One region of the Paenibacillus sp. NPDC058898 genome, then DNA from elsewhere that is predicted to be linked to it. Evidence: riboswitches for the same ligand, from Rfam matches in the RefSeq annotation. Region 1 holds a riboswitch; each other region holds the start of a gene.
What was found. A riboswitch is a leader RNA that binds a small molecule or an ion and turns the genes downstream of it on or off. The one in region 1 is predicted to bind cyclic di-AMP.

Region 1 (8,141 bases):
TGAAAAAGACGCTGGAGATCTTGCAGGAGGTACTGGGAAATCGGAAGGTGACCTTGGCTCGTGAACTGACTAAACGCTATGAGGAATTCTTGCGCGGGAGCATTTCCGAATGCCTGGACTGGCTCACGGAGCATCCGCCGCTGGGGGAATATTGTTTGGTGGTCGAAGCCGGTAGTGCAGAAGAGGAGCTGAAGGAGAAAAATGCCTGGTGGCAGGAGCTTTCGCTGGAGGAGCATGTGGAACATTATGAGCGGGAAGGACTAAGCCGCAAGGATGCCATGAAAAAAACCGCGGGTGATCGCGGTGTATCGAAGAGGGATATCTATAATGCGCTCCTGACGGAATAGTGATAATACTTAACTTGGTGCAGGGGGATAACAAAATAGCCCCACAAAGTGGAGCCTATGCTTCGATGTTTATTCCAAATACTTTGCGGGGACCCCCAAAACCAATAAATGAGAATAAAGAATGGCTTACGCTTCGCTGAAAACTTATAAATTCTTTAAGCTCAAAAAAAGACCCTCCTGCGGCCGGGTTCATAGCCGAGGAAGGCACCAAGGAGATATGAAAAAGGTTAGAATTAACAAAATGTAATAATGCTATTATATACTAAAAATCTTAATTTGTCACAGGTGTAGGGATTTCCGAGATACATTCATGGCAAACAATTTTACCTTTGAAGTAAGTGACATTCTCAGCGTTACCACAGAAGATGCAGGCAGGCTCATATTTCTTAAGCATGATGCGTTCGCCGTCTACATAAATCTCCAATGCATCTTTCTCACCAATTCCGAGCGTACGGCGTAATTCGATCGGAATGACGACCCGTCCAAGCTCATCGACTTTCCTTACAATTCCTGTTGATTTCATCATAACTTATAAATGCCCCTCTCGCCATAATTTAAAAAAGTCATAATTCGACATAGTTCTAGTTTTTATGTTATTTATAGTACCAACGATTCCCAAAACAGTCAACCTATATTTTTGAAAAATCGGAACCTGTTTACGAAAGTATAGTGAACAAAACCCTTGTATAGCAACGTAATTACCATAATCGAACCAATTTTTGCTGCGATTTTTGATTTGTCGATTTGGAAAGCGCAATTTCCCCTTATTCGACACGGTTCGACATTAGATGTCAAAAGAAGTGTTTATCGGCTAAAACCCAATTGAAACGATAAGGAGTTGAGATGGAATGTATTCACCAATTTCGGAAGAAAAAGTGTTTAAGGATCCCGTCCACAATTATATTCATGTGCAAGACGACATCATCTGGCGATTAATCGATACCCCGGAATTCCAGCGACTCCGCCGGGTTAGACAGCTTGGGACCTCTTTTCTGACCTTTCATGGGGCCGAACACAGCCGATTCTCCCATTCACTGGGAGTCTATGAAATTACGAGAAGAATCATCTCTCAATTCGAACGGAGGGGGTATTCCGATTGGCCTGCCGAGGAAAGGCAAGTTGCGCTCTGCGCGGCTCTGCTGCATGATTTGGGGCATGGCCCTTTCTCTCATTCTATAGAAGAAGCTTTTCATATGAATCACGAGGATTGGACATGCCGGATCCTGCTCGGGGATACTTGCGTCAATCAGGTACTGCGAGAGCTCGGAGCGGATTTCCCCGAGAAAGTGGCTTCCGTGATTAACAAAACCTACGATAAGCCGATTGTGATAAACCTGGTCACTAGTCCGCTGGATGCAGACCGGATGGATTATTTGCTAAGGGATGCGTATTATACGGGAGTTAATTATGGAACGATTGATATTGACCGGATCTTGCGGATGCTGCGGCCATACCGCGATCGGGTCGTTGTGAAGGAATCGGGCATGCACGCCGTGGAGGATTACCTGATGTCACGGTATCAGATGTACTGGCAGGTATATTTTCATCCCGTCACTCGAAGCTCCGAAATCATCCTGCGCCAAATCTTTCGCCGGGCAAAGGAACTGCATGACAGGGGATATGCCTTTCGGTTCATGGTCGAACCGCTTCCTGCGTTGTTTGCGGGCCATATTGACGTGAGTCAATACCTGCGTCTGGATGAAGCCCTGATCCAAACGGCCTTTCTGCAATGGACGGAGGAGGAAGACAAGCTCCTTAGCGAATTATGCGGTCGTTTCATGCACCGAAAGCTCTACAAATATGTAGAAATCGACAATATTGATCTGGAAACCATCGACCGGATACGCCAAGCGTTCCGTGCCGTGGGATTACATCCGGAATATGACCTGGAGATTGATTTCCCAACCGATCTTCCTTATGATAAAGTTCATTCCGATATGCCGCTTAATGAGAAACAGATTCTGCTTCTGGATCGGCATGATGAGCTGAAGGAAATCTCGGAGGTTTCCGATATTGTACGCTCGATCAGCGGTATTCATAAAGGACGGTACCATCTTTATTATCCGGAAGAGAAAGTGACTCCGCTGCTGGCTCAGATGCCGGAGAAGATAGCCGATGTTTTCAAGCAACAACATTAACCTAGAGGAATAGTCAAAGCTTGGTACATTTGCAATTTACCCAGCTAATGGAAGATATACGACACAGAAACGACAGGAAGGAGAGTGTGGATCTTATGTTATTCGACACGCACACTCATATGGACGCTCCCCAATTCGACGAAGACCGGGAGGAAGCAATTCAGAGGGCGCTTGAAGCCGGCGTGACCCGGATGATCAATATCGGATTTAACCGGGAGACGATCCCGACTACGATGAAGCTGGCAGAGACTTATGATTTTATATATGCGGCAGTGGGCTGGCATCCTGTAGATGCGATTACCATGGAGGATCAGGACTTGGATTGGATCGCCTCTTTATGCAGTCATGAGAAAGTGGTGGCTATTGGAGAGATCGGCCTGGACTATCATTGGGATACGTCTCCAAAAGAAGTGCAGCACCGAGTGCTTCGGCGTCAGATCGGACTTGCCCGGGAACTGAACATGCCGATTGTCATTCATAATCGGGATGCGCATGAAGATATTATCAAAATTTTACGGGAGGAAAAGGCCTCCGAAGTGGGCGGTGTCATGCATTCCTTCTCCGGAAGCTGGGAAACCGCCAAAATATGTCTCGATATGGGATTCCATATTTCGTTTGGCGGGCCGATTACCTTCAAGAATGCAAAGCAGCCCAAAGAGGTATTGGCGCAGGTTCCGCTGGATCGATTATTGATCGAAACGGACTCCCCTTACCTGACGCCTCATCCCTTCCGTGGGAAACGAAATGAGACCGCTTATGTGAAATTGGTGGCGGAGACCGCAGCCGAGATTAGAGGGTTGTCTTATGAGGAATTGGCCCAAATTACCACCAAAAATGCACTGGAACGATTTGGTATTTAACGAAAAAGAGAGCAAAAGCGATGAAAAAGGGAGCAATCGCGATTAATTAAAGTTTTTTAATCAGAAAAGGCGTCAATATTACAATATTTTAACCTTTTACATGAGAAAATGTGGTTGAATGTTGCTTTACAACCTGCATGTAAACAGGATATCATCTTTTCAGTGATAAGAAGCTGCGATGTGCAGATCGTAGCCGAATATTTCATGAACCGTCTCGCTTAATCTCCGGAATTCTGGAGAACGGGGGAACCGATACCGCCGTGCATACTGGTCTGAATGCACGCAGCTGTATTTGATTTCTTTTTCGGGTCTTTGGGGTGAATTTGAAGGATCTCGCCATGAGCGGGTATCCGGATCTAGGGCGTCTCTCTTACGTCCGAACCCGACAGCTAACTCCGTAAGCGAAATAAGAGGGGAAATCTCGTGCATACCATTTCCATGATTCTAATCATCAGGAAGCCACGTTAGAGCCTCTAGTACTCTTTCATTGGCTTTCTTTTATTTTTGAATAATGGAGAAGGGATCATCATACTCTTGGTAAACAAGGGGTGGTGGTAGATGGACGAAATGACGGGAATTGACGCAGGGTGTAGATAGATAGCAGGGCGCCTTGTGAGAAAAATTGCTATAGTCACGTCAAATGCATTCATGCGTTTACCTAGACGGCGGGACTATGAAGGAGGATGGAATAGTGGGCATTTTTCAACCTGAAGAAACCCATGAATCACAATCATCCAGCATGTCTTACGCATTGAGATGGAAGCATGACAATTTGCGTCAACTGATGTTGCTCGGTGCCATGGGTGCCGTTACGGTATCACTTCTCATATCGTTGGTCGTACATGATCAGGCAGGCAAGGAGGTTCAGCTTGTCGTCGATGGTCGTGTCACCACAGTAGAAACACGTGGATCATTGCTGCAGGAATTGCTGGATGAGCAAGCGATCACGTTGAGTCCTCAGGATCAGATTTCGATGCCTTTAAACGGCGCGATCCAGGATGGAGATCGGATCATCATTGAACGGGCAATTCCAGTTAAAGTTACAGTAGGCAGCACAACTAAAACCATATTTACATCCCAGGATACGGTTGATCATGTACTTAAAGAGGCTGGTATTACGATCCAGGGTGAAGATATAGTACAACCGGCACAGAACACGAAGCTGACCAGCAATATGAATATCCATGTCGTCCGCGTCACGAAACAAAAAGTTAAGGAGACGGAAGACCGGGAATTCCGTGTGATCAAAACAGCCGACCCATCGCTTGAAAGAGGGGATAACCGCGTGATTCAGCGGGGCGAGTCCGGTCTCATGGTGAACCATTATGAGAAGGTCTACCACAATGGCAAGCTGGTTTCGAAGACGAAGGTCTCCCAAAAAGTCGAGCGCAGAACGAAGGATAAAATTATTGCCGTAGGCACGAAAAAGGTGGAGAAGCCCGTCATTGTTCAGGCGGCCGCCACCGATGTGAAAGCCACACCGGCCAAATTGTCCGGCACGAAGAAAGTAACAACCGCCAAGGCTGTTGAGAACAACGTGGTTTCTCGGGCAGGCGTTGATTTTAAATACAACAAGGTATTGAACAATGTGTCGATGACGGCGTATTCTTCTGAGCAACAAGGAATCGGTACACGCACTGCATCCGGCACACGCGTTACAGAAGGGCGCACCATCGCCGTTGACCCTAATATCATCCCGATCGGATGGTGGGTCTATATCGAAGGCATTGGCTTCCGTCGTGCAGAAGATACGGGCGGCGCCATCAAAGGCAACAAAATCGATGTTTATTATGATTCACTCAAATCGGCCACGAGTTTCGGCCGGAAGAGCGGCCGCACCGTTTATGTGATCGGTCCGGTTAAACCTGAATTGAACTAGACGCATGAATTCCAATTTACAATGCCATTCTAATGCTATACTATTTAGCTTATAATATATAATGATGAAGAAGAGGGAGTATTTCCTCTTCTTTTGTTTTGTTAAGAACGGAGTATACAGAGCTAAGATGGTTGAATCTAAAGTTGTACAAGCGTGGCTTTGCTTGGGAAGGAAGAGAACAAACGCATGATTAAAGAAGTGATTGTTGTGGAAGGCAGAGACGATACCGTTGCCATTAAACGGGCCGTAGAAGCGGATACGATCGAAACGGGCGGATCAGCGATCAACAAGCAAATCCTGAAACGCATAGCGCTTGCTCAGGAGCGCAGAGGCGTCATTATATTTACGGATCCTGACCATGCAGGGGAGCGGATCCGCAAAATCGTGGATCAGGGCGTACCCGGCTGTAAGCATGCCTTTATCCCGGAGGCGGATGCTACCCGCAAAGGGGATATCGGCGTGGAGAATGCCTCGCCAGAGGCGATACGGCGTGCGCTGGAGCGGGTCCATACCTCCTTCGAGGGTGGAGAGAGCCTGATTAGTCTGGAGGACATGCTGGAGGCCGGATTATCGGCTCATCCGGAAGCGGCGGCAAGGCGTATGACGATGGGTAATCTGCTGGGGATCGGTTATTGCAATAGCAAGCAGTTCCATAAACGACTGGCCATGTTTCAAATATCACGTGAAGAATTTCTGGCCGCACTTGCACAGTTGGAAGAAGGGGGCGTAAGCCAATGAATCGGATCGAGGATATATCAACACCAAGACGGACGAAGGAGATCATCTCACGGCATGGATTCTCTTTCAAGAAGAGTCTGGGTCAAAACTTTCTTATTGATCAGAATATTCTGTATAAAATTGTGGAAGCTGCAGGACTGGATGAGGATAAGGGAGCCCTTGAGATCGGCCCTGGTATCGGTGCATTAACGGAGAAGCTGGCGCAGACGGCAGGGACCGTCACCGCGGTCGAAATTGATCAGCGCCTGATTCCCATCCTGAGGGAGGTCCTGGAGCCCTATGAGAATGTGAAGGTGCACCATGGAGATGTACTGAAGGTGGATCTTCATGAGCTGTTCCGTCAGGATTTTGCGGGCGTATCGAAGGTAAGTGTGGTTGCGAATCTGCCGTATTATGTGACGACGCCGATTCTCATGAAACTGCTGGAGGAAAAGCTGCCGCTGGAGAATATCGTGGTGATGATTCAGAAAGAAGTGGCAGAGCGGATGGCAGCGGCGCCGGGAAGTAAGGATTATGGCAGCCTTAGCATTGCCGTTCAATATTACAGTGAGCCTAAACTGGTCTGTATTGTGCCGCATACGGTGTTTATTCCGCAGCCGAATGTCGCTTCGGCCGTGATTCGCCTGGCGGTCCGGGAACAGCCTCCTGTTAGTGTAGAAGACGAAGGATTCTTCTTCGAGGTGGTTCAGGCTTCTTTCGCACAGCGGAGGAAGACGATTGCCAACAATCTGAAGAGCCGGTTCTTTCCGGGAGAAGGCCGTGAACGGCTGGAGCAGCTGCTGCAGGAAGCGGGCATTGAGCCCTCACGGCGCGGTGAGACCCTTAGTATTGAAGAGTATGCCCGGCTCAGCAACATATTGTACAACGCGGATATTCGTTAATACAGCCAATAGAGAGCCCATAGGGCCCGCGAAGGCCTTAACGCGATAAATTGATGTTTCGTAAGAACCAATAGTCACAGTGGCCCATACCATAGGGTAGGGGTGATGTTGTGATGAACTTGGGAGACTTGGTCGTTCGTAAATCCTACGGCGGCGATGTAACGTTCCGGGTAGAAGGCATGCGGCAAAATAATAATATCGTCATCAAAGGGACAGAATTTCGGTTACTTGCCGATGCTCCCATTGATGATTTGGTCACGGTCCCGCATCCCAACTTAAGCGAACGTACAAAGCAGGCGCAGATCAAAGCCAATGAGTCGCTGGACCGTCTGCAGAAGCACAGACAGGAGCAGAGTGAGCGTCAACTGGCCAGCCTGCGCAATATTGAAGGCGGACAGCTTGCGGATAAAGGATATTTTGACGTGCCGGGCAAGGTGCTTCATTTGGATGGAGATCCCCAATACCTGAAGAAGAGTTTGGCCTTGTACAATCAGCTTCGGGTCCCAGCGGAAGGCCATTATATCAATGAGTCGGGGATGGCCGATTCATTATATCGTCTTCTTCCGCGGGTAAGACCTGATATCGTGGTAATTACAGGTCATGATGGAGTTCTGAAGAGACGACAGCCATACGATTTATATAGCCTGGACAGCTATAAGAATTCACACAACTTTGTCACGGCGATTCAGGTAGCGCGTCAATATGAGCGGAATCTGGATTCCCTGGTCATTGTGGCTGGGGCGTGCCAGTCGCATTTTGAAGCTCTGCTGCAGGCGGGAGCCAATTTTGCCAGCTCGCCAGGGCGAATCCTCATCCATGCGCTGGATCCTGTCTACGTTGCCGCTAAGGCAGCCTATACGTCAGTCAGGGATACCGTCAACATCCATGATGTCGTTCATCATACGATCAGCGGCAGTCAGGGCGTGGGCGGAATCGAGACAAGAGGCAGTTACCGGATCGGTCTGCCAAAGCTGCAGGATTTGTCCACGTTGAAGGTTACGCCTTCGGTCAGTTAGCTCATATTGCGTTCTAAAAGAGGTGTAATAGGTCGTTGTAGAAAGAACAGAGAAGAACCCCACAAGTTGGGGTTTTTTTATTTTTTGTTTCAATTCTTTAAGAAAGTTGTCAAAAAAATACATAAAGCTTGTCAATTTAGCGCATATTAAAGCAAATGCACACGAGAAATCCAGGGTCAAAAAAAATACGTTGACAATATATTTTTGATGCTGATATAATTAATGTTTTTGAATTGACAAATGACTGAATCTTTTGTATAATGGACAAGGAAAGAGGTGGTC
Region 2 (8,141 bases), on a different contig from region 1:
CGACCATGAACAGATGGGCATTGTGAATTACGTGGTGCGCAAATATGATCTCAGCACGCAGGATTTGTGTCGCCTGCTGGATGAGGACGGCATATTTACCGAGCATGGTGAGGTCGTGCTGGATGATCTGCAGCACAAGGCCAGTCTTCACTTTAGGCAGGGAATGAAGATGCAGGAGAAGCGGCAGATTACCGCGGGCAAGGTCGTTGCCTTGCATCAGGAGATGACGGCCGATCCGGAAGAGCCAGCACAGGAGCATGCCGTAGAGATGGAATACTATGTAGAAGTTCCTGCCCAGTTCCAATCGAAATGCGATATTCACCAATATAATATGATGCTCCGGAACGAGCCTTATACCCGGCTGCTGCAGACTTTCTTTCCCGGCTCGGTCCCAGCGCAGTTCCTGGACATCTTCGAAAAGATCGACCTGAGCTATAAGCTGCCGGGTGAAGTCATCAACGTGCTCATTCATTATTTAATGTCACTCATGGCCGCAGGCGGCGAGCAGCGCATCAACCGTAATTTTGTGGAGGCCATTGCTTCCAATATGCTGCTGAAGCAGATTAACAGCTATGAGAAAGCTGTTCAGTATATACGTGATCAAGCCAAGATGAAAGGCAAGCAGAAGGCAACCACACAACGTACGCGTACATACGCTAAAGGCGGAAAGGTGAAGCCGGAAATTCCAGTGGCTCTGGAGTCCGATCAGGCGGAGGCCGTATCGGATGAGGAATTCGAAGAAATGATGCGATTTGCGGCAGAAATGCAGGCTGGCAACAAGAAGGGCGGATAAAGAAATCCTGCTGAAGAGAGGAGGGAACAAGAGATGGAGTCCCTTGGTGAACTGCTGGAAAGCATGAAAAGTCCTGCGCTCCGGCGCAGAACGGAACAGATTACGGAGGATTTGCTTAGGAATCCTCTGATTCAAGCTCTGCGGAGCGAATACCCGGAGATCGATGATCGGGTCATACGATTGAATTTAAGCAAACTGTATCAATATGCGGGGGATCAGGCCCACTGCAAGGAGTGTCCCGGCCTGAACCGGTGTCCGAATGATTTCGAGGGACATTTCAGCAAGCTGGATATCCAGCGGATGAACGGAACCGTGGAGATCTATGAGCGTAAGTCGCCGTGTTCCCTGCAGATTGCGAAGACCAATGAGGATCAGATCAAAAAACGGATTCGCAGCTTTTATGTCGATGAGCATGCCTTGAACGAAGGTTATGACAACATGGAGATTATGGCGAAGGACCGCTTGCGGGCACCGGCGGTGCACCAGGTCTTTAAATACATCCGGGATACGAAGGAGAATGGCTTGTCCCCGCGGGGCCTGTATCTCACCGGTTCGTTTGGTACGGGTAAAACCTACCTGATGGGTTACCTGATGCATGAGCTCGCGAAAGCGGGCCATTCGGGCGTTATCGTGTATATGCCTGATTTCGTGGAAGATCTGAAGACCATGATGCAGGACGGACAGAAGCTGAAGGACATGGTGGAGACGATGAAGCATTGCGATCTGCTGATCTTTGACGATATCGGAGCGGAGAATTTGAATCCGTGGGTTCGGGATCATGTCCTCGGTTCCATTCTGAATTTCCGGATGAACCGGCTGCCGACCTTCTATACGTCGAACTACCCGCTCGACGGGCTTGAACAGCATCTGAGCTTCACGAGCAAGGATGGGGAGGAGGCACACAAAGGACAGCGATTGATGAACCGAATTGCGCCTTTTGTCGATGTCGTTCATTTATTTGGTGAGAATCAGAGAGGGAAATTCTAGTATTGCAAGCAAACTTCCTATGGACAAGCTTTTCCCTTAATTGTAAAAAGTCTGATCCCGTTAGCGTGTGGAACGCGGCAGGATCAGACTTTTTATTGTGCACAAGGAGTCATCTAATTAGCCAACCAAGAACTTGATAATGACGAATCCGAAAAAGATGATGGTCATGAAACCAAACATTCCCACGAAGCCCATCATCAAATCGCCAAAGTCATTGCGTGGTTCTTCATTGATGTGCTCCCGTGGATCGTTAACGCGTACGTTTACATCCATGGTGCTTGCCTCCTCAAAAGGTGAACATGCCGTGCCAACACGAAAAACTTGACAGTCACCCGACTTGTTACTAGTAGTATACCCAATGCGCAAATCATTTGTAAAGATTGCATAAAAAACCCGTGAAATCCTCTTTCTTTAGGTGAGTATATTTCACTTTTTCCGACCGGTTGTGGTATACTAAATTCGTCGACCCATTCAACAATTATGGTCGTACTATATGTAAAATTATCCGTGAGGAGGAGAATATAATGGCTATCGTAAACGTTACCGATCAATCCTTCGTAAGTGAAGTGGAAGGTCAAGGAACGGTTGTAGTTGATTTCTGGGCGCCATGGTGCGGTCCTTGTAAAATGCTTGCCCCGATTTTGGAAGAGCTCTCCACAGATCTTGGTGATGCTGTGAAAATTGCTAAGGTGAACGTGGATGAGAATCCGGAATCCGCAGCACGTTTCGGCGTGATGAGCATTCCGACTATGATTTTCTTTAAAGACGGCCAGCCTGTCGATAAAGTGGTAGGTCTGAACTCCAAAGAAGCCTTGAAGGGCATCATTGCAAAACATCAATAAGCAGGATTGGTCATAGACTGCAATCTGCTTTCATAAAGCGCCTTCGGTGAAACCCGGAGGCGCTTTGTGTGGTTATTCATAGTGTTTGATATTTATGGTTAATACTATATAATCTCCTTGGAGAGGAGGGATAGCATGGACGATTTTTCCAAACAGCTTCAGGAGCAGGAGAGGGCGCTGGAGAATATCCGCCACAAGCTGGCATTGCTGCCGGACCAGCCCGGCTGTTACCTGATGAAGAATCATGAAGGCACGATTATTTATGTGGGCAAGGCGAAAGTGCTGAAGAATCGGGTACGCTCTTATTTTACCGGAAGCCATAACGGGAAGACCCAGATGCTTGTTTCGGAAATCCGCGATTTCGAATATATTGTGACCGGCAGCAACATGGAAGCCTTGATTCTGGAGTGTAACCTGATCAAAACCCATCAGCCGAGATTCAACGTGCTGCTGAAGGATGATAAAACCTATCCATATCTTAAAATAACGAATGAAGAGCATCCCCGTCTGGAAGTGACCAGAAGGGTGCTTAAAGATAAAGCCAAATACTTTGGCCCATACCCGAATGCGTATGCGGCACAGCAGACCAAAAAGCTGCTGGACCGGATGTATCCTTTGCGCAAATGCGGCGTCATGCCGAAAGAAGTGTGCTTGTATTATCATATGGGACAATGCTTGGCTCCATGTGTAAAGGAAATTCCAAATTCCGCATATGAACAGATTACCGGGGAGATTACGTCATTCCTGAGCGGTGGGCATGAAGAGATCAAAAAGGAACTGCAGCGCAAGATGCAGGAGGCCGCAGAGGATTTGTATTTCGAGCGTGCCAAAGAACTGCGGGATCAGATCATCCATATCGATACGCTAATGGAGAAGCAGAAGATTACGACGACGGATACGCGGGACCGCGACGTATTCGGTTATGCTGTGGATAAAGGCTGGATGTGCGTACAGATTCTGTACATGCGCCAAGGGAAAATGGTACAGCGCAACAAGTCCGTTTTTCCGTTCTACGGCGATGCGCACAGTGACTTTATGTCTTTTATTGCCCAGTATTACAGTGATAATCCTGCATTGCCGCAAGAAATTCTGCTACCTGAGCCTCTGTTAATAGGAGGCGAGGCTGATCCAGAGTCGGTTGCTGGAACGGCTGTGGATGAAGGTGTGTTAGGCCCAGAGGAAGCCGTGGATTCGGTGAGTACGCTTTCCGCAGGAACATCTGATGAGCAGCAGGCAGCCCTTGCCCAGGCCCAGGAGAAGCAGGCCGAAGCCGCTGGCATCGTGGATGCAGCCGGAGGAGCTGCCGCCCTGCAGGAATGGCTCGGCGTGAAGGTGCATGTGCCGCAGCGTGGTTTGAAGAAACAGATGGTGGGCATGGCGTCGGATAATGCAAAGGTGTCCTTAGACGAGAAATTCCGCTTGATTGAGCGTGATGAAGAACGCACCTCGGTCGCAGCAGCGAATCTGGGCGAAGTGATCGGCCTCCAATCGCTGAACCGGATCGAGGCATTTGATAACTCGAACATCCAGGGGACCAACCCGGTATCGGCCATGGTTGTATTCACCAATGGGAAACCGGACAAGAAGGAATATCGGAAATACAAGATCCGTACCGTGCTGGGACCGGACGATTATGATACGATGCGTGAAGTGATCCGGCGGCGGTATGAGCGCGTCTTGAAAGAGAATTTGCCACTTCCTGATCTGATTGTGGTCGATGGAGGGAAGGGACAGATTTCCGCCGCCAGCGATGTGTTGGAGAATGAGTTGGGGTTGTTTATCCCGGTCTGCGGGCTTGTAAAGGATGCCAAGCATAAAACAGCGCAGCTCATGGTCGGAGACCCGCCGGAGCCGGTTACGCTGCCCCGGGACAGCCAGGAGTTCTATTTGCTGCAGCGTATTCAAGATGAGGTTCACCGGTTTGCGATTTCCTTCCACCGCGAACAGCGCGGCAAATCGATGGTATCCTCCAAGCTGGATTCCATCCCGGGCATTGGTGAGAAGCGCCGGAAGCTGCTGTTGAAGCATTTTGGCTCGGTCAAAAAAATAAAAGAGGCTTCAGTCGAAGACTTCAAGCCCCTTTCAATCGGTGAGAAATTAGCAACGGAAATTCTTAAGGCACTTCGTGAGGAGGAGTCGTGACATACGGCTTCTCTTTTTTTGTTGGATTGAAACGGTAAATCGCATACGCAACAAGCGCAGGAAGCACCATGTAGAAAACACCAATCAGCAAGTTGGTGGTGTCCTTGAGCAAGATCAGGCTAATACCCATCAAGATGCTATTAAAGATGACATGGGAGAACATGGCCGCCAAATACCCATATTTCAAAAAGATGTAGCTGAACAGCAAGCCGATGATAACCAGTTCAATGGGCCGGGAAATTACAGGGTATATCGGATAAAGCGTATGCCCGAGCGCCCAGATGAGCGAGGTAATCAAACTGGCAACGAAAGTATTGCGGACGATCTTTTTCACCATTTTGATACCGAACAGTCGATAGACGGCCTCTTCGGATATGCCGGCCAGCCAGGCCATCAGCGGAAACAGCCAAGGATAGAGCATGTTATAAGGCGACTGTGTGGCATCCGTGGTGGACCATGTATTTAAGGTTAGGCCCAGAACGATAAAGATAATGGATTGGACCCCAAGCAAGATGAAAGCCCACATATATCCCAGCTTCATGCTGTCCAGTACATAATGACCGTATCCGGGTTCTTTGGCGCGCGGCCATGGATTGAGCCCGTCTTCTTTTTGCCATAGTCCGTTGCCCCCGACAAGGGAGAAATAGAGCAGGGCGGAGAATATGAGCGAATAGACCGCATAGAAAATCATCATCCCGACTATACCGGTTTGCGACATCCCCTCGGATTTGAAAACGGGAATCAGATTATACGTATTTAGCATCTGAATGATAAACAGCAGCACCGCTAGGAACAGGCCGCGCTTAAACGACGTATAGGCTCTGGTCTTTACGCTGTACACAATGGCAAGAATGCCAAGGATGAGGGTGAACAGGCCATACCCTGCGAGTGTCAGCAGCGTTGCATCCTGAGTCTGCTTGTTGACATAGGCGGAATGGGCGGACGGGACTGAGAAGGATGGATCATAGGAGCGTAATTTCCCATGTTCGAAGGTGAAACGGTGCTCCAATCGGGAATCGCCAATCTTGGATTCCGGGTCCACATATCGGAGCCGGGGTTCCCCTTCCCGTGTAACCAGCTCAAGGCGCGACAGGTCATAGCCCGCTCGCTGGAGCCAAGGTTCCGCGAGCGTTTGCTTCTCGGCTAATGACATGCCATCCTCGACGACAAGCAGCATCTGCCTTTGTACATCGCCCTTGTTCAGCTCAATCCGGTCATAGCTGGAGCGGGCGTAATCGTACGAGAAGCCGACGATGCCTGAATTTTGCATGTGCACGTCCACATTGAGGGCATCCCCTCCCGGCTCGCTGAAGCGAACGCGGTATACGTCATAGGGATATTTGGCTTCATAGGTTTTGTTGTATTCCGAAAGTTTCTTTTCCTTCGCCAGATATCCGTAAAGTTCCGATTTGGATTGATATGTAACCAATGTGTCATCCGTTTTTGCAGCCTTAAACTGCAAATGCTCCTGAGCAAAGCTTGAAGCCGCTTGCCGAGCCTGCTCCTTGGATATGATATTCGGAGATGCCATCTCGGTAGAATCCGGATTCGTCGACGGAAACACCTGAAATAATAGGAACAGAATCAGGCCGACTGCGGCAGGCGCGATGAGCTGTTTCAGATTGGGCTTCAGCTTCAAGGGCTCTCTTGCACGATTCATGAAATTCCTCCTCTAGGAAAGTTGATACTCCCACTGGTATTCGATATGCCTGATTAAGTACGCATAGAGTCAATATAACATAGTTATGAAAGTCATAAGCAGCTTATCCCAATATCCGGAATAATGAAACAAATCGATGAAAATGAATGAAAGGTTTCGAAAACGTTAGAGAACCCCATGCTTGTATTCTTGAATATGCCCAATTCGCGCTCTTTTAAAGATTTTTTGGGTGAAAAACGGCATTGGGTTACGTACCAGATTGCGTTATAATCACATCATGCTTCAAGGAACCGAATATTCCAGCCGAATTTCGTACTGAAAATGGGGGAACCATGTAATTGGGGTGAATTTCATTATTCCTAGAATAATGAATAGGGCGACCTGTGGAAATGCCCGAATCCGTCAGCTAACCTCGTAGGCTGCAGCACAGGAACCAGACCGTAAAGGGCACTGCGTTTTCCAGTGTCTTTTTTTCTTGATTTTTTTTAAGAAGGTGACCGATTGAACTCTAAATTTAACTGGCTCAGGTTGTCTCCGCCGCAGATTCTCGTGCTTGGTTTTGCGGCTATTATCTTCATCGGGACGGCGCTGTTAATGCTGCCGATTTCCACAAGTACAGGTGAACCGCTTGAATTTATCGATGCCTTGTTCACTTCGACATCGGCAACATGTGTAACGGGTCTGGTTGTGGTGGATACAGGAACGACATTCAGTTCCTTCGGCCAAGTCGTGATTATGCTGCTGATTCAGATCGGCGGGCTCGGATTCATGACGATGGCTACTTTATTTGCCTTGGCTCTGAAAAGACGCATATCGCTCAAGGATCGTCTCATTCTGCAAGAAGCGATGAATCAGTCCTCGATGGAAGGAATCGTAAGGCTGATTCGCAGAGTTTTGTTGTACTCCCTCATCATCGAGGCCTGTGGTGCCATCATTCTATCGATCCGCTGGGCGTTTGATATGCCGATCGGCCAGGCGATTTATTATGGCGTTTTTCATGCAGTCACGATGTTTAACAACGCCGGTTTTGATTTGTTTGGTGATTTTCGGAGTTTGACTGGGTATGTCTACGATCCTGTAGTCAACATAGTCGTGATGTTTTTGATTGTCTCAGGTGGGATTGGTTTTATCGTATTATCCGATCTGATTGATTTCCGAAAACAGCGGAGACTTTCCTTGCACTCCAAAGTGGTGCTCACCATGACGGCTACCTTGCTGCTGGTTGGATTTATCGTCATTCTTATATTTGAATTCACCAATCCGAGGACGCTCGGCTCTCTGAATTGGGGCGGAAAATTCTTCGGTGCGTTATTCCAGTCCGTAACGCCGCGTACAGCTGGCGCGAATACTATAGATATTACGGGGCTTCGACAGGCCACGCAATTTTTTATCGTGATTCTGATGTTTATCGGAGCATCCCCAGGGTCAACCGGTGGCGGTATCAAAACAACAACCTTCACCATTATGGTGGGGGCGGTTATCGCCATGATGCGCGGGCGTGAAGACATCGTCATGTTCCGTTATCGCCTGGCCCAGGAGCGGGTGCTGAAGGCACTGACCATTGCATTACTGGCACTGCTGCTCGTTCTAATCGTATCGATGATTCTGTCAACGACAGAGGAAGGGAGCTTCCTGGAGATCCTATTCGAAACGACATCCGCCTTCGGTACGGTGGGTCTCTCCATGGGTTTAACGCCTGAACTGACGGGATTCGGGA
Region 3 (8,141 bases), on a different contig from region 1:
CGCGAGGTCCAGATCGGCCTCACTGTCTACGATAATGGCGTCTTTTCCGCCCATTTCGGCGATGACGCGTTTGATCCATTGTTGTCCGGGCTGTGTCTTAGCCGCGCGTTCCTGAATCCGCAGTCCGACGTCGCGGGATCCCGTAAAGCTGATGAACCTGGTCAGCGGATGATCCACCAGATAGTCGCCCACTTCCTGGCCCGGTCCCGGCAGGAAGTTAACAACGCCCGGAGGCAGGCTGACTTCTTCCAGTAGCTCCACGAATTTGGCGGCAATGACCGGCGTGGTGCTCGCCGGTTTCAGCACAACGGTGTTGCCCGAGACGATGGCCGCCGTGGTCATGCCTGCCATAATCGCGAGTGGAAAGTTCCACGGCGGAATGACGATGCCGACGCCGAGTGGAATGTAATAGAGATGATTTTCTTCCTCCTCATGAACCGTTAGCGGCTGGGGCGCGCTCAGGCGCTGCATTTCGCGTGCATAGAATTCCATGAAATCGATCGCTTCGGCCGTATCCGCATCCGCTTCGGCACGCGTTTTTCCAGCTTCCAGCGTCATCAGTGCGGAGAATTCAAACTTGCGTCGCCGCATGATTGCTGCAGCCTTGTACAAATATCGTGCCCGTTCGCTCGGCGCGGTGTGTTTCCACGTCTCAAAAGTCCGTGCGGCTGTCTGAATGGCTTGTTCCGCAAGTTCGGTATCGGCTTGGGATACAATGCCGATGACCTGACGTTTACGGGACGGATTGACCGACTTTAGGGTACGCTCCGTATGGATTTGGGCACCGCCGATAACCAGAGGGTACGTCTTGCCGAGTTCGGCTTCGACCGCGGATAGCGCAGCATCGTATAACTTGTTGTTCAACTCGTTCTTGAAGTCCAGAAATGGTTCATTCCGAAAAGGTACTCGCATGGAAGGCCCCTCCTTAACATGATATGATTCGGAGCTTTAGGTTTATGGTCCAGCTGCTGAATGCGTCATGGTGGGGTGTTTAGAATCTCTTGGTGAAAAGCTCGATGTTAGATATGTATGTCTTTCTGCATGCCGTCATGATTTTTGCATATGAGTTAAGATAGAGTGCATTTTGGTTTGCCTTTTGCAAAGGGGGAGCTCGCATGGACGGAACCGAACTTTACCGTAAAGTGATCCTAACGGTGTCCGGTAATAAATTCGTGAAGTGGTTGTCGATCAAGTACGGCCGAAAACTGGCGGGCAGATTCATAGCCGGCGATACCTTGGACGAGGCGCTGGATGAAATTGAGAGGCTGAATGAGAAGGGCATTCTCGTCACGCTCGATCATTTGGGGGAGGGTATCACGACGCTGGACGAAGCGGCCGGGTACCGGGAGGAGTATTTGAAGCTTGTAGAAGGGATTGCCAAGCGGGGAGTGAAATCGAACGTTTCGCTGAAGCCGACGCAGATGGGCATGGCACTGGACCCCGAGAAGGCTTACGAGAATATCAAGCTGGTGGCGAAAAAGGCGAAAGAGCACCGCAACTTCGTTCGTCTGGATATGGAGGATTCGCCGTATACCCAGGCGACGATAGACATGACGCTGCGGCTCCATAAGGAGGGGCTGACCAATGTGGGGACCGTGATGCAGGCCTACTTGTTCCGAACGGAGGAGGACGTCAAGAATTTAATCAATGCCGGTGTTAATCTGCGGCTCGTGAAGGGGGCGTACAAAGAGCCGGGAACCATCGCTTTTCAGCAGAAGCGGGAGGTCATTGACAACTATAAGAAATTGATCAAAATGCATTTTGATCAGGGTGCCTACGTTGCGATTGCTTCGCATGATGACAACATCATCGACTGGGTGAAGGTGTTTGCCGAGCAGAGTCACATAGACAAACAGGAATTTGAGTTTCAGATGCTGTACGGGCTGCGGATGAACGATCAGGCAGCGCTTGCACAGGACGGCTACCGCATTCGGTGTTATATGCCCTACGGAACGATGTGGTACCCGTATTTTACGCGGCGGCTGGCGGAGAAGCCAGCCAACCTGATGATGGTGCTCAAAAATATGTTCAAGTGAGCGGGGGAAAACAATCAATTGAAAGCGAAGCGAGGACGGTAGCTCTCTAGCTACTGTCCTAGAAGAAATAATACGCCTCCGAGCAGTCCATCAGGAAGGAACGCTCCAGCGGCAAGCTGCCTAACCGCTTACGAGTGATGTGCTGTTGCCGATTGGTCTCCAGATCGGCGAGCGCCGATACGGCGAGCTGCATCCGGGCGGATCCCCACTGGTGCTGCTTCTGGGCATAGCGAACGGCCTCGGTCACGGACATGCCTTTCAGCCTCGTAAAGACGGCTGCCCAGCGGACTAGATCCGTGAATTCCCTGTTGCTTGGCAGCGCATATTCGGCATAACCGGCCGCGTCTTTGCAGCTGATTTTGAACAAACCGCAGTTCCAATCTCGTTTGCTCCAGGGGATAAAGCGTTCAGCCGAGCCCTGGTCGAAACGAAATATCTCCATATGGTGGATGGGCTCTACACTTAATGTGGGAACTTCGGTTTCGATAACGGATGTCAGTGCAGCCTCGATGAATTTCGTCATGATCTACGCTCCTTTATAGGAATGTTATATGCGCGGCAAATAGGCCTGGTGAGCAGAGATCCCCCGCTCTCCAGGCCTATTTGTCGTTAGAGGCCCTGTTCCAGTGGCCGCTTCCGCTTAAGGCTCGGGTGGTGTTCTCTCTCAAAACGCGCCTACGAGGTTAGCTGACGGATTCGGGCTTGAGAGCACCCTACCGCAGTGCCTGACCATCTAGGCACTGCGGATTCACCCCATTCACCAATAGAAGCTCCATTGGCGATTTTGGTTCCCCCGTCTCCCCATCTGTCGGGAGCTCAGCGTATAACGAATGTTTCGAATAGATGGATGAATCATACGCCGGAGGAAACTAAAAGTAAATGATCATATGGGACGGATATATTCCGAAAATCGATGAAAACTGTATAAGAAAACGTGTACATTCAGTCGTGTCATCGATTATCATGGCAAAATCTCGGTATCTCGATAGATTGCGATAAATACAAGAAAACAAGAGAAATACATAGTATGGAGTAGTATTCGGGAGATAATGAAGCAATACTGGTCAGTTCCTGTTCGACATAACGCCACATGTGTTTTTGCTCACATTTACTTCCTGCAGGGCCAGACGTATGATACGAACTATGAATTGACGGACATCAGCGACAGGCAAACGGGCAGCCGTTCCATGAAGGCCTACAGACAGTGTGAGAGCTCAGTTGGGCTCTTTTATGGATCGAATCTCGGGCGAAGGCGCCATGGGCCTTCGCTGAAATTGCAGGATGATGCGACTCTCACCGCTCGAACCTGATGCTGTGTTGTTTTGCCGGACCTGGATGTTTAGTCAATGGCTAATAGAATAACATGCTACTCGTTTTCAATTTTCGCTGAGTCCTTGAATGGAAAAGGAACGGGGGAACCAGTCGGGAGATGAATCTATCTCTCAGGGGTGAATCCCATGGACAAGATAACGGTCTATGGGTAGGGCGACTCTCACGCCCGAATCCGTCAGCTAACCTCGTAAGCGTATCGAGAGAGGCAACGATTGTCGTGGACTTGGGCCACGGTGTATTTCACCGTGTCCTATTAAGGAGCCTGCGGGAAGAGTTCTTCTCTTTCCACAGGCTTCTTTGTTGTTGTCTTCTCTTTCCGAACTTAGGAGGAGAATAAAAGATGGAGAAATCGCAGGAGTTTATCCTGGTATCCGCACCGAACAAGGCCGGGGAAGAATTTATCCGCCAGCTGATCTTTAAGCGCATTTCGTTTGTGGCCATAGCCAACAACCGGGTTGAACAGGAGAGGCTGCATGAGCTGGGCTGCACCAACATGATACTAATCGATACAAGGGACGAGCAAACCTGGATCATTCCCGAGTTTCCCGTCAGCAAGGTGTTTCTGTTCGAGAGCAGCTTGAATCTATGCTGCCGCTATTTACGGATTTGCCGGACCTGGACCACAGAGTCGATTTATGTGATTACCCATTCCAGCAATCCGCGATTGATATACAAAGGGCTGGGTGCCGATGTGGTGCTTCATACGAACCATCACCAGGTATCCTTCCTGATTTTGTCCATTGTCAGCTAAGGTCTTGGCTGATATCACAACGAGGTTTTAGGAGGTTATATTCATGCAGGATTTATATATGGTGCTCATATTGGGAGGAACCTACGGACTGTTCATGCTGTTCATGTCTTGGTGTGGGCGCGTGGTTTCTGAACCGGAGGCGGATTAACCATGATGATCATTTTGGTATGCACGCTCTTTATTTTTCTGTACTTGATTTATGCGCTGATTCACCCTGAAAAATTCTAGGGAGACAGCTGAAGGAGGAAGGCATTCGCCATGGGCATTTTACAAATTGCCATCGTTATACTCGTTCTGGTGCTGCTGGTAAAGCCGCTTGGAACTTATCTATATCAGGTGTTTCGCAATGAAGGCAATGGAACGGACAGATGGTTCTCCTGGGCGGAGAAACCGATCTTCGCACTGATTGGCTTGAAAGAACGCAAGGGAATGACGTGGAAAGGTTATGCCATCAGCTTTGTGATGACGAATATCGTGCTGGTCGCGGCTGGGTATTTGATTCTGCGGTTGCAGAGAGTACTGCCCTTCAACCCGAATGGCATCGATAATATGGAATCGACCTTGTCGTTCTCTACGATCATCAGCTTTATGACCAATACGAATCTTCAGCATTACAGCGGGGAGTCGGGGTTATCCTATATGGCCCAGATGGCTGTCATTACGATGATGATGTTCACATCTGCGGCAACCGGGCTCTGCGTGGCGATTGCTTTTATCCGGGCGGTGACTAGCAAGGGCTCAACCGTCGGTAATTTTTTTGAGGACTTCGTCAAAGCTCACACCCGGGTGTTCATCCCGGCTGCGTTCATCATTGCAATGATACTGGTTGCGCAGCAGGTGCCGCAGACCTTGCAGCCTACACTCAGCGTCACGACACTGGAAGGTAGCGAGCAGCAAATAGCCGTAGGGCCAGTAGCTGCGCTTGAATCGATCAAGCATCTGGGCACCAACGGCGGCGGGTTTATGGGAGTGAACTCGGCACATCCGTTCGAGAACCCGTCCCCGCTGACCAATGTCATCGAAATCCTGTCCATGTGGAGTCTCGGGGCGGCACTTCCGTATACGTTCGGTTTATTCGCCAAGAGCCGCAAACAGGGCTGGATTATTTTCTCGGTGATGATGACCTTGTTTATCGCTTTCCTGTCGCTGAACTATGCCGCTGAAACCAATGGCAATCCCTCGCTGAACCGCTTGGGCATCGATGCCTCGCAAGGCAGCATGGAGGGCAAGGAGGTCCGGTTCGGGGTTGCTCAATCTTCTCTGTTCACGACGGTGACGACCGCGGCCACAACCGGGTCGGTCAACAACATGCATGATACACTCACGCCGCTTGGAGGGATTACGCCGCTGTCCCTGATGATGCTGAACTCTGTTTTTGGCGGAAAGGGCGTTGGGCTGATGAATATGCTCATGTACGCGATATTGGCGGTGTTCCTGGCCGGTCTTATGGTTGGTCGAACCCCCGAATTTCTAGGCAGAAAAATCGAGGCGCGGGAGATGAAGCTGATTGCGATTGTTATCCTGGTGCATCCATTTATCATCCTAGCTCCGACCGCCCTTGCGCTGATGACGGATGCAGGGCAGGCAGGCATTACCAATGCGGGCTTTCATGGCATCTCGCAAGTATTGTACGAATACACGTCTTCCGCTGCCAATAACGGTTCCGGATTTGAGGGTCTGTCAGATAACACGCCGTTCTGGAACATTACAACAGGACTGGTCATGCTCTTCGGCCGTTACATTTCGATGATTGCCCTGTTGGCGGTGGGCGGCTCGCTGATGCGGAAGCAATGGGTTCCCGAGACGCTTGGGACGTTCCGGACAGATAATAAGCTGTTTGCCGGCATTCTCATTGCAGTGGTTCTGATTATCGGTGCATTGACCTTCCTGCCTGTACTTGTGCTTGGTCCGATTGCTGAGCATCTGACGATCCGTTAATAGAAAAGGTGGCCTATTACCATGAATAATACGAGAAAAAAAGTGATGTCCAAAGAGATGGTTCGTCAGGCGCTCAAGGAGAGCTTCACGAAGCTGAACCCCGTCCTGATGATGAGAAATCCGGTCATGTTTGTGGTGGAGGCCGGCACCCTGGTTGTTTTGCTGATGACGTTATTTCCGTCCTATTTCGGGACAGAGGGCAGTATCGGATTTAATCTGACGGTGTTTGTGATTTTGCTGTTGACGCTGCTGTTCGCTAACTTCGCAGAGGCTCTTGCCGAAGGACGCGGCAAGGCGCAGGCCGACTCCCTTAAGCAATCCAAGCAGGAAATGACGGCTCATAAAGTGATGGAGAACGGAGGGGTACAATCCGTACCATCCACGGATCTTCGCAAAGGAGATATCGTGATCGTTACGCAGGGCGAGATGATTCCCGGGGACGGGGAGGTCATTGCGGGCCTTGCGTCCGTTGACGAATCGGCGATTACCGGCGAGTCCGCGCCCGTCATTAAAGAAGCCGGCGGCGATTTCAGTTCGGTTACCGGGGGTACCCGGGTTGTCAGCGATACGATCAAAATCCGGATTACGAGCGATCCGGGGGAATCGTTTATCGACCGAATGATTTCGCTTGTTGAAGGAGCCGCCCGCCAGAAGACGCCGAATGAAATTGCTCTGAACACGTTGTTGATCGTCTTAACGCTGATTTTCCTGATCGTTGTCGTTACGCTCGCACCGATTGCGAAGTATCTTGGCATCGAGCTGTCCGTTCCGGTGCTGATCTCGCTGCTGGTGTGTCTCATCCCGACCACGATCGGGGGGTTGCTGTCGGCGATCGGGATTGCCGGCATGGACCGGGTGACGCAGTTCAATGTGCTGGCGATGTCGGGCAAGGCGGTGGAGGCAGCCGGTGACATCAATACAATGATTCTGGATAAGACGGGTACGATTACGTTTGGTAACCGGATGGCCAGCCAGTTGATTCCCGTCGACGGTGAATCGCTTGCCTCGGTTTCCCAGTGGGCAGCCGTGAGCTCGCTGCAAGACGAGACGCCGGAAGGACGCTCGGTATTGGAGCTGCTGAAGAAGGAAGGACTCGAAGTGGATGAAAGCATGGCGGCTGGGGCGGAATTCATCGAATTTAAGGCTGAGACCCGGATGAGCGGCATGGATCTGCAGGATGGACGGAAAGTCCGCAAGGGTGCGGTGGATGCCGTCAAGGCGTGGGTGCAGTCGCAAGGAGGTTCCATCCCTTCGGATTTGACGCCAAACAGTGACGCCATCGCGACAGAGGGCGGAACTCCGCTCGCTATCGCCGTGGATAACCGCATCTATGGTCTGATCTACCTTAAGGATACCGTGAAGCCGGGCATGAAGGAACGGTTTGAGCAGCTGCGCCGGATGGGCATCAAGACGATTATGTGCACGGGCGACAATCCGCTCACCGCGGCGACGATTGCCCGTGAAGCAGGTGTCGATGATTATATCGCCGAGAGCAAGCCCGAGGATAAGATTGCCGTCATCCGCCGAGAACAAGCCGAAGGGAAGTTAGTAGCGATGACCGGTGACGGTACGAACGACGCCCCGGCGCTGGCCCAGGCCGATGTGGGGCTGGCGATGAACAGCGGTACCACCGCAGCCAAGGAAGCGGCTAATATGGTGGATCTGGATTCAGATCCATCGAAGATTATCGAGGTGGTTGCCATCGGCAAGCAGCTGCTAATGACGAGGGGCGCGCTGACCACGTTCAGCGTTGCGAACGATGTCGCCAAATATTTTGCCATCATACCGGCGATGTTTGCAGCCGCCATACCAAGCATGAATGTTCTCAACGTCATGGGACTGGGTTCTCCCATGTCGGCGATTCTGTCTGCGCTGATCTTTAATGCCGTCATTATCCCACTGCTGATACCGCTTGCGATGAAGGGCGTAGCCTATAAGCCAATGAGTTCGTCGAAGCTGCTTCAGCGCAATGTGCTGATCTATGGCTTAGGTGGCGTGATCGTACCCTTTATCGGGATTAAGCTGATCGACATGATCGTCCATCTGTGGATTTAGATATGATCATCGTAGCGGGCATATCGAGA
Region 4 (8,141 bases), on a different contig from region 1:
AGTTGTCGATGGACAGCTGGCAAAAGACGATTGATATTAATCTTACAGGGGTGTTCCTGTGTGATAAATATGTAATCCAACAGATGTTATCCCAAGGAACCGGAGGGGCGATCGTAAACTGCGGCTCGATCCATAGCCATGTCGGAAAAGCGGGTGTTACCGCTTATGCTTCCGCTAAGGGAGGCGTTAAGCTGTTAACCCAGTCGATGGGCGCGGATTATGCTCCAAAAGGGATCCGGGTCAATGCCGTATGCCCGGGATACATCGATACTCCGCTTATTAAGGGAAGAACGGAAGCGATCACCGAGCACCTGGTCGGCCTTCATCCGATGGGCCGCTTGGGACAGCCGGAAGAAGTAGCCAAAGCCGTGTTATTCCTTGCCAGTGAAGATGCGTCCTTCATTACAGGCACAAGCTTACTGGTGGATGGCGGATATACAGCCGTATAATCCATGGACCAAAAATCCCGACACTTATCGGGTTTTTTGGTGTGCATTCATTGCTTCATAAAGCGGTTAATATATGATGCTGGGACCAGCGCTCCCGTAACTAGAAGTAAATGAGTCATAATGGGTTTTTAATGGATAATCAAAAATTTTTTTTGGTTCAGATAGAGTTGTAGAAGCTTTCCACTGTTTTGGTCTAATTCATGGCATAAACTATCCAGCACATGAACGAGTAAGGGAGGCATGGCAAACGCCTGCTATATAGCGAAAAATTGGTCTGGGATAAAATCCCTATGTTGTAGGTGGACAAGCTTGAATGAGGCATTTTTCTAGCTTGTCATACACCCCGGAAGAATGGCATTTCTGCGTGTGAATTTCCAGAAAAAGCGGCTTAAGGGGTTTGACTTTTCCTAAACTTCCCTTTATCATGGACACACGCTTAGTTTCCGGCATACATTTTCCGGAAAGCGGGGGAACCAGTTTCACCAGGGGCGAGTCACTTAGAATCATGAGTGTAGGGTACCATCTTACCCGAGTCCGTCAGCTAACCTCGTCAGCAGTGGATGGGTCTTGCATACATAATGGATGTTCATAACAAAGGCCCTTGATTCTCTTAGGGGCCTTTTCTCTATTTTTTGACCCCCTGCTGGCGGAGCTATGTCTAAATCCCCTGTTTGGTGGTCTTTTTGTATTCTGCTAAAGAGGAGGGGCAAGGCCTGCAAATGTTTAACCAATTGAATCAGTCGGATGGCATTGGGTTTAAGCGTGCAAGGAGATGGATGAATCATCTTCCCTGAAGCCCCGACCCGTGCAAGGTGTCTGAATGTCCTTATATCCAAGTTAACATATGCGTTAACAAGGGTAATTTCAACATGCCATTTTGTAAGGATTGCAAAGTCATAACGAAAGGTTGTGGAAGGTTTTGAAGAGAGTGCTTGTGCTGATGTTGTCAGTGACTATGGTGGTATTGCTTGCGGCTTGCGGTGACAAAGGGAGTACACTGGATCGCGCCATTGAGCAAGGGTATATCACCGTAGGTTTTGCGAATGAGAAGCCTTATGCCTATAAAGAGGCCAACGGGGAGCTGACGGGAGAAGCCGTTGAGATTGCTCGGGTTATTCTGGAGCGGCTTGGCATCAAGGAAATGAGGGGAGAGCTGACGGAATTCGGTTCACTCGTTGCCGGACTGCAGGCCGAGCGGTTCGATCTAATCACAGCAGGCATGTTCATTAATCCGGACCGCTGCTCCGCCGTATTGTTTGCCAATCCGGAGTACAGCATCGGGGAAGCCATTGCGGTGAAGCAAGGGAATCCGATGGAACTCGGAAGTTATGAGGATATTGCTAACCATGACCAGGCTAAGGTCGCCGTCATGACAGGCGCGGTTGAAATCGGCTATATGGAGAAGTCCGGTATTCCTTCAGACCGGATCATACAGGTCCCCGACCAGGCCTCGGCTATTAGCGCCCTTCAGGCAGACCGGGTACAGGCGATTACCATGACTGGACCCTCTCTGCAGGCGATGCTGGATTCGGCTAGTGATGACAACATCGAACGTGTAACTGATTTCGAGCAGCCGGTCATCGATGGAGAAAGCGTTCGGGGTTATGGAGCTACGGCGTTCCGCCAAGCGGATACCGAGTTCCAGGAGGCTTATAATGCAGAGCTACAAAAAATGAAGGAATCGGGCGAACTGCTGGACATTCTTCAGAAGTTCGGATTCACAGAAGAAGAGCTTCCGGGTGAAATGACGGCTGCTGCGCTTTGCGGGGAATAGCATGCCGAATTCGTGGATTGATTTTCTCCCTACGCTGCTAAAAGGGGCGGAGATCACGATTGTGGTTGCTTTCTTTTCAGCCATCCTTGCGGTCGTGATGTCCTTTGCAGCCGGGTTATGCCGACTGTCGAAGCTGTGGATCATTCGCACATTGACAGCCGTGTACGTGGAAGTCTTTCGGGGAACCTCCTTGCTGGTGCAGCTGTTTTGGTTGTATTTCGCTCTTCCGTTCATCGGCATCGAGCTGCCGAAAATGTTGGCGGCCATCCTTGCGATCGGGCTAAACTTCGGCGCATACGGCTCGGAGATCGTCCGAAGCGCTGTGCTGGCCGTTCCGAAAGGACAGTGGGAAGCTGCTTTAGCGCTTAATCTGAAGCCTTGGCAAAGGCTGTGGAATGTGATATTGCCTCAAGCTTCCTTGCGAATGCTTCCCCCTTTCGGGAATCAGCTTGTGGAACTCATCAAATCCACCTCATTGGTTTATTTCATCACCATGGCGGATTTGACGTATCAGGCGATGGTGCTCCGCAACAATTACATCTCCTGGACGACCGAGATTCTGGTACTGCTGCTCCTCATGTATTTTGTCATTGCTACGCTCGTATCGCTGGCAGTTCGACTGCTGGAGCGTAAATGGACAGCGGGGAGGTTATAGTCATGTGGGACTGGAACTATGTGTGGGATATCCTGCCGCAGCTCTTGAGTGCGTTAAAGATGACGGTATGGGTGACGATCTGCGCTTTCGTGGTGGCATTAATCATCGGATTGCTGCTTGCCTTTGCGACGCGGAGCCGATTTAAGCTGTTGTCGCTTATAACCAAAGGAATCATTGAATTTATTCGCAATACACCGCTGCTGGTTCAGGTCTTCTTCCTGTATTACAGTCTGCCGCTCCTAACGGGAATTTCCATTCCGGCCTTCTATGCCGGGGTCATCGGTCTCGGGCTGCATTACAGCACCTATCTGTCCGAGGTGTACCGTTCCGGAATCGAGGGAGTGCCGAAGGGGCAATGGGAGGCTGCCACAGCACTGAATTACACGAAAACTCAAACCTGGCGGAGTATTATCCTGCCGCAAGCGGTGCCGCCAATCATTCCGGTACTGGGCAATTATTTAATTGTCATGTTTAAAGAAACGCCGATTCTATGCGCCATCACGCTGGTGGAGATGATGCTGACGGCCAAAAATATCGTGTCGCAGTCGTTCCGTGCATTTGAGCCGTATACGCTGGTCGGGATTCTGTTCCTGATCATCAGTTATATCGCATCTTTGCTTGTGCAAAGGCTGGAAAAACGTTTGAATCTGCAGCGTGGAAAATAAAGGAGGGAGTCTATTGAATGCCGTTGTGATCGATGAGCAAAGGGAATCGTCGAAGGTGCCGCAGCAGGAGAACAATCCCGCTACCGCTGCGGGTACCAAGCCGATTGTGAAATATACGAGCGTGACCAAGTCGTTTGGTGATCTCCAGGTGCTTAAAGGCATCGATCTGGAGATGCAGCCTGGAGAAAAGGTGGCTGTGATCGGTCCGAGCGGATCGGGCAAAACGACGATGGGCCGGATGCTGATGACGCTGGAAGAACCCACCGAAGGAACCATCGAGGTTGATGGCGAGCTGCTCTGGCATATGGAAGAGAAAGGGAAGCTGGTTCGGGCCAGCGAAAAGCATTTGCACCGGATGCGCTGCAACGTTGGCATGGTCTTCCAGCATTTTAATCTGTTTCCGCACATGAATGTGCTTCGCAATGTGACGGAGGCCCCGCGTAAGGTGCTGGGTTTATCCAAGGAAGAGGCGGAGGAGCGGGCCGTCTCCATGCTAAGCAAGGTCGGTTTGGCCGACAAGCTGAAGATGTATCCGTCCAATCTGTCCGGGGGGCAGAAGCAGCGGGTTGCCATCGCCAGAGCGCTGGTCATGCGGCCGAAGGTAATGGTGTTTGACGAGGTCACCTCGGCTCTTGATCCGGAGCTGGTCGGCGAGGTGCTGGAGGTCATTCGGGAAATCGCGGATGAAGGCGAAATGGCTATGATGCTGATTACGCATGAGATGGATTTTGCGAAGGAAATCGCGGATCGGGTCATATTCGGAGCCGATGGAAGGATCGTTGAGCAGGGCACGCCGGAGGAGATATTCGATAATCCCCAGAGCGAGCGGCTGCAGAGCTTCCTGCAGCGATTCCGTTCCAACGGAAATTAGTTCTGGAAAGAGGTGATGTATAGAATGGCTGTGGATACCGAAACCGAAATTGTTTACCGAAGACCGGAAGCACGGGATGGCACCCGGGTGTGGGAGCTCATACGCGACACCGGATCGCTTGATCTGAACTCCCCTTATTGTTACATGCTGCTTGGAGATTACTTCCATGATACCTGCATGATCGCCGAGCATGAAGGAGATATCATCGGTTTTATTTCCGCCTTCCGTTCTCCTCGTAATCCGGAGACGCTGTTCGTATGGCAAGTGGCCGTTGCTAATTCGCATCGGAGGCAAGGCATCGCCAAGGCGATGCTGACAAGTCTCATGAATCAGAAGGCATGCCATGGTGTCCGTTATATTGAAGCTACGGTATCGCCGAGCAACATGGCGTCCCGTCGTTTGTTTCTCGGTTATGCCGAGGAGAAATCCATTCCCAGCACCGTAACCGTAGGTTATGGAGCAGAGATGTTCCCCGATGGGACATCTCATGAAGATGAGCCGTTATTCGTGATTGGCCCCTTTTTCAATGACATTTAAACAAATGGAGGGAACTATGGACAACCAAGTCATGGAGAAACCGAAGCTTACTGTGTTTAACAAGCTGGAATCGGAAGTAAGAAGTTATTGCCGGAGCTTTCAGACCGTTTTCGACAAGGCCCGGAATGCGAAGTTGTGGGATACGCAGGGCAATGAATACATTGATTTTTTTGCGGGAGCAGGTGCTTTAAATTACGGACATAACAATGAGAAGATTCGCGAGAAGTTGGTCGACTACATGCTGAAGGACGGTGTCACGCATAGTCTGGATATGGCTACGGATGCAAAGGAAACGTTTCTGACCCGATTTCAGGAAGTCATCCTGAAGCCGCGTGGTTGGGATCACAAAGTGATGTTTCCCGGTCCGACCGGAACGAATGCCGTAGAGGCAGCGCTCAAAATCGCCCGCAAAGTGACGGGGCGCAGTACCGTATTGTGCTTCACGAATGCCTTTCATGGCATGTCGCTGGGATCGCTGGCGGTTACCGGCAATTCCTTCAAACGCCAAGGCGCAGGCGTGGATCTGAGCCATTCGGTATTTATGCCTTATGACGGTTACTTTGGCGATGACGTGGATACGATGGCATATATGGAGAAGCTTCTGGATGATCCGGGAAGCGGCATTCCGCTTCCGGCTGCGGTGATCGTCGAGGCGGTGCAGGGGGAAGGCGGATTAAACGCCGCCAGCCGGGAATGGCTGCAGAAGCTGACACGCATCTGCAAGGATAAGGGGATGCTGCTTATTTTGGATGATATCCAGATGGGCTGCGGCAGAACCGGGCCGTTCTTTAGTTTTGATGATGCCGACATTGAGCCGGATATCGTATGTCTCTCGAAATCGATTGGCGGCTTTGGCTTGCCGATGGCGATTACGCTGATCAAGCCGGAGATCGATATATGGGAGCCGGGGGAGCACAACGGTACCTTCCGGGGCAATAATCTCGGATTCGTTGCCGCGGCCGAAGCGCTGAATTATTGGAAAACGAAAGATTTTCAGCTCGATATCGGCATTAGGGAGAATCGGATTCGCCAATCATTGGAAGGCGTTGTGAAGGATCACCCCCAGTTCGTCGGCGAAATTCGCGGCAGAGGTATGATTCAGGGGGTTGCTTTTGCTAAGCCGGAGCTTGCAAGCAGGCTATCCGAGATCGCCTTCGAGCAGGGATTGATTATGGAAACGTCGGGTCCGCACAGCGAAGTGGCAAAGCTGATGCCGCCGCTGACGATTGAAATGAACACATTGGCACAGGGATTGGGGATATTCGAGAACAGTATGAAACAATTAGCTGCAGAGGAGAGGTTGTCATGATTGTTAAACATTTGGAAGAGATCGTGGATACCAAGGACGATATCGATACCAAGACATGGAATTCGAGAAGGCTGCTGCTCACCAAGGACGGCATGGGTTTCTCTCTCAATGATACCCTCATCAAGGCCGGAACGGAGACGCTGATCTGGTACAAAAACCACGTCGAAGCCGTGTACTGCATCGAAGGGGAGGGGGAGATCGAGGTTATCGGGGGTGAAACCTACCCGATATCTCCTGGGATGATGTACGCGCTGGACGGTCATGAGAAGCATTATTTGAGAGCCCGTTCGCAGATGCGGATGGTCTGCGTATTCAATCCGCCGCTTACTGGTGCTGAAGTTCACGATGAGGAAGGAACCTACCCGCTGCTCGCCCCAATTTCAGATTAAGGAGATGATATGCGATGAATAATAATCATGTGTCGGCCCTTCAGGAAAAAGAACTGGACGTTTATCCTTCAAGAGTGCATGCGGAGCCCCGAATCCTAAAGAGACAGGATCCTGTCGTTCATTCCGAATGGAGTCCGGATGCAGCGTTAACGCAGGAGCAATCCGACTTCTATGAGCGCAACGGATATTTATTCCTGGAAGACTTTTTTGGTCGAGAGGAGCTGTCGAAATATCAGGCGGAAGCCCGCACTTTGCAGGTAACGGCAAGAGAATCGGACAAGGATGAAGTGATCCGGGAGCCGGGTGGAAACGAAGTGCGGTCGGTATTCGCGGTGCATGAGAGCCATGAAGTGTTCAAGAAGCTACCCCAGCATCCGAGACTCCTGGCGATTATGGAATACCTCTTGGGAGGCGAGACGTATATTCATCAATCCCGAATTAATTACAAGCCGGGCTTTACGGGCAAGGAGTTCTATTGGCACTCCGATTTCGAAACGTGGCATGTCGAGGATGGCATGCCACGCATGAGAGCGTTGAGCTGCTCCATTGCCCTGGAGGATAACTACCCTTATAACGGACCGCTTATGGTTGTGCCGGGGTCGCATAAGGAATTCGTGGCCTGCATCGGCCAAACGCCGGAGGATCACTTCAAGGATTCCCTGCGCAAGCAGGAGTACGGTGTTCCGGATCATGACAGCCTGACACGCATGGTGAAGAAAGGCGGTATCGACACGCCCGTTGGCAAAGCGGGCTCAATCGTGATTTTTGACTGCAACATTATGCACGGTTCGAACAGTAACATTACGCCGATGCCGCGCAGCAATATTTTCATGGTTTATAACAGCGTGGAGAACAAGGTCAAGCAGCCGTATTCGGGCCAGAAGCCAAGACCGGAGTATATCGCCACTCGTGATTCTCAATGATCTCGCTGACACTTATCGGTTCCATCATCGGCATCAACGTAGTCTATGTCTCGATCTTTTCGCTGCGGCTGATTCTGATGATCAAAGGCAGAAGGGGGATCGCCTCCCTTCTGGCCATGCTGGAGGTATTCGTCTACCTGCTCGGCCTCAATCTCGTCCTGCAAAATCTGGACAATCCTTTTAATATGGCGGCCTATTGCCTGGGCTTCGGCCTTGGCGTATATGCCGGCAGTCGGATCGAGGAATATTTGGCACTCGGATACATCGTGGTACAGGTTATCGTTAATTCCGTTGAGACGAACCTGGCGATGAACCTGCGGGAGAAGGGATATGGCGTGACCGCCTGGGAAGCGGACGGCAAGGATGGCAAACGGCTCGTGCTTCAAGTGCTCGTGAAACGGAAGAACGAGCGGCGGTTGATGGAGTCACTATCCAAAATGTCGCCGCAGGCGTTCATTATCTCCCATGAACCGAAAAGTTTCAAAGGCGGCTTCTGGGTACGATTGACGGAAGGACGCAAATTGAAATTGTAGAACACATGTAATAGGAAAGCCTGCCTTGGAACCCGA

Region 2: linked by a shared signal. The riboswitch ahead of ACOZB4_RS25275 (TrkH family potassium uptake protein) and the one ahead of ACOZB4_RS31710 (3D domain-containing protein) in region 1 are both predicted to bind cyclic di-AMP.
Region 3: linked by a shared signal. The riboswitch ahead of ACOZB4_RS21635 (hypothetical protein) and the one ahead of ACOZB4_RS31710 (3D domain-containing protein) in region 1 are both predicted to bind cyclic di-AMP.
Region 4: linked by a shared signal. The riboswitch ahead of ehuB (ectoine/hydroxyectoine ABC transporter substrate-binding protein EhuB) and the one ahead of ACOZB4_RS31710 (3D domain-containing protein) in region 1 are both predicted to bind cyclic di-AMP.

What each region holds. Positions count from the first base shown of each region.
Region 1 covers NZ_JBMOSM010000022.1:9,474-17,614, forward strand. Annotated here, with positions in the region: gene rsmI (16S rRNA (cytidine(1402)-2'-O)-methyltransferase) at 1-347, shown strand, start outside; gene ACOZB4_RS31695 (AbrB/MazE/SpoVT family DNA-binding domain-containing protein) at 619-873, opposite strand; gene ACOZB4_RS31700 (HD domain-containing protein) at 1,196-2,485, shown strand; gene ACOZB4_RS31705 (TatD family hydrolase) at 2,581-3,345, shown strand; cyclic di-AMP (ydaO/yuaA leader) riboswitch at 3,551-3,765, shown strand; gene ACOZB4_RS31710 (3D domain-containing protein) at 4,037-5,224, shown strand; gene rnmV (ribonuclease M5) at 5,411-5,962, shown strand; gene rsmA (16S rRNA (adenine(1518)-N(6)/adenine(1519)-N(6))-dimethyltransferase RsmA) at 5,959-6,843, shown strand; gene yabG (sporulation peptidase YabG) at 6,957-7,859, shown strand.
Region 2 covers NZ_JBMOSM010000011.1:144,422-152,562, reverse strand. Annotated here, with positions in the region: gene ACOZB4_RS25305 (DnaD domain protein) at 1-793, shown strand, start outside; gene dnaI (primosomal protein DnaI) at 827-1,780, shown strand; gene ACOZB4_RS25295 (hypothetical protein) at 1,898-2,053, opposite strand; gene trxA (thioredoxin) at 2,305-2,622, shown strand; gene uvrC (excinuclease ABC subunit UvrC) at 2,758-4,764, shown strand; gene ACOZB4_RS25280 (CPBP family intramembrane glutamic endopeptidase) at 4,736-6,424, opposite strand; cyclic di-AMP (ydaO/yuaA leader) riboswitch at 6,716-6,860, shown strand; gene ACOZB4_RS25275 (TrkH family potassium uptake protein) at 6,926-8,141, shown strand, end outside.
Region 3 covers NZ_JBMOSM010000008.1:118,432-126,572, reverse strand. Annotated here, with positions in the region: gene pruA (L-glutamate gamma-semialdehyde dehydrogenase) at 1-912, opposite strand, end outside; gene ACOZB4_RS21645 (proline dehydrogenase family protein) at 1,116-2,036, shown strand; gene ACOZB4_RS21640 (hypothetical protein) at 2,095-2,559, opposite strand; cyclic di-AMP (ydaO/yuaA leader) riboswitch at 2,693-2,868, opposite strand; cyclic di-AMP (ydaO/yuaA leader) riboswitch at 3,411-3,578, shown strand; gene ACOZB4_RS21635 (hypothetical protein) at 3,709-4,119, shown strand; gene ACOZB4_RS21630 (potassium-transporting ATPase subunit F) at 4,270-4,347, shown strand; gene kdpA (potassium-transporting ATPase subunit KdpA) at 4,378-6,057, shown strand; gene kdpB (potassium-transporting ATPase subunit KdpB) at 6,079-8,112, shown strand.
Region 4 covers NZ_JBMOSM010000009.1:210,238-218,378, reverse strand. Annotated here, with positions in the region: gene ACOZB4_RS23290 (SDR family NAD(P)-dependent oxidoreductase) at 1-449, shown strand, start outside; cyclic di-AMP (ydaO/yuaA leader) riboswitch at 873-1,018, shown strand; gene ehuB (ectoine/hydroxyectoine ABC transporter substrate-binding protein EhuB) at 1,369-2,223, shown strand; gene ehuC (ectoine/hydroxyectoine ABC transporter permease subunit EhuC) at 2,225-2,878, shown strand; gene ehuD (ectoine/hydroxyectoine ABC transporter permease subunit EhuD) at 2,881-3,543, shown strand; gene ehuA (ectoine/hydroxyectoine ABC transporter ATP-binding protein EhuA) at 3,557-4,414, shown strand; gene ectA (diaminobutyrate acetyltransferase) at 4,439-4,951, shown strand; gene ectB (diaminobutyrate--2-oxoglutarate transaminase) at 4,968-6,260, shown strand; gene ACOZB4_RS23255 (ectoine synthase) at 6,257-6,649, shown strand; gene thpD (ectoine hydroxylase) at 6,664-7,572, shown strand; gene ACOZB4_RS23245 (DUF2179 domain-containing protein) at 7,569-8,105, shown strand.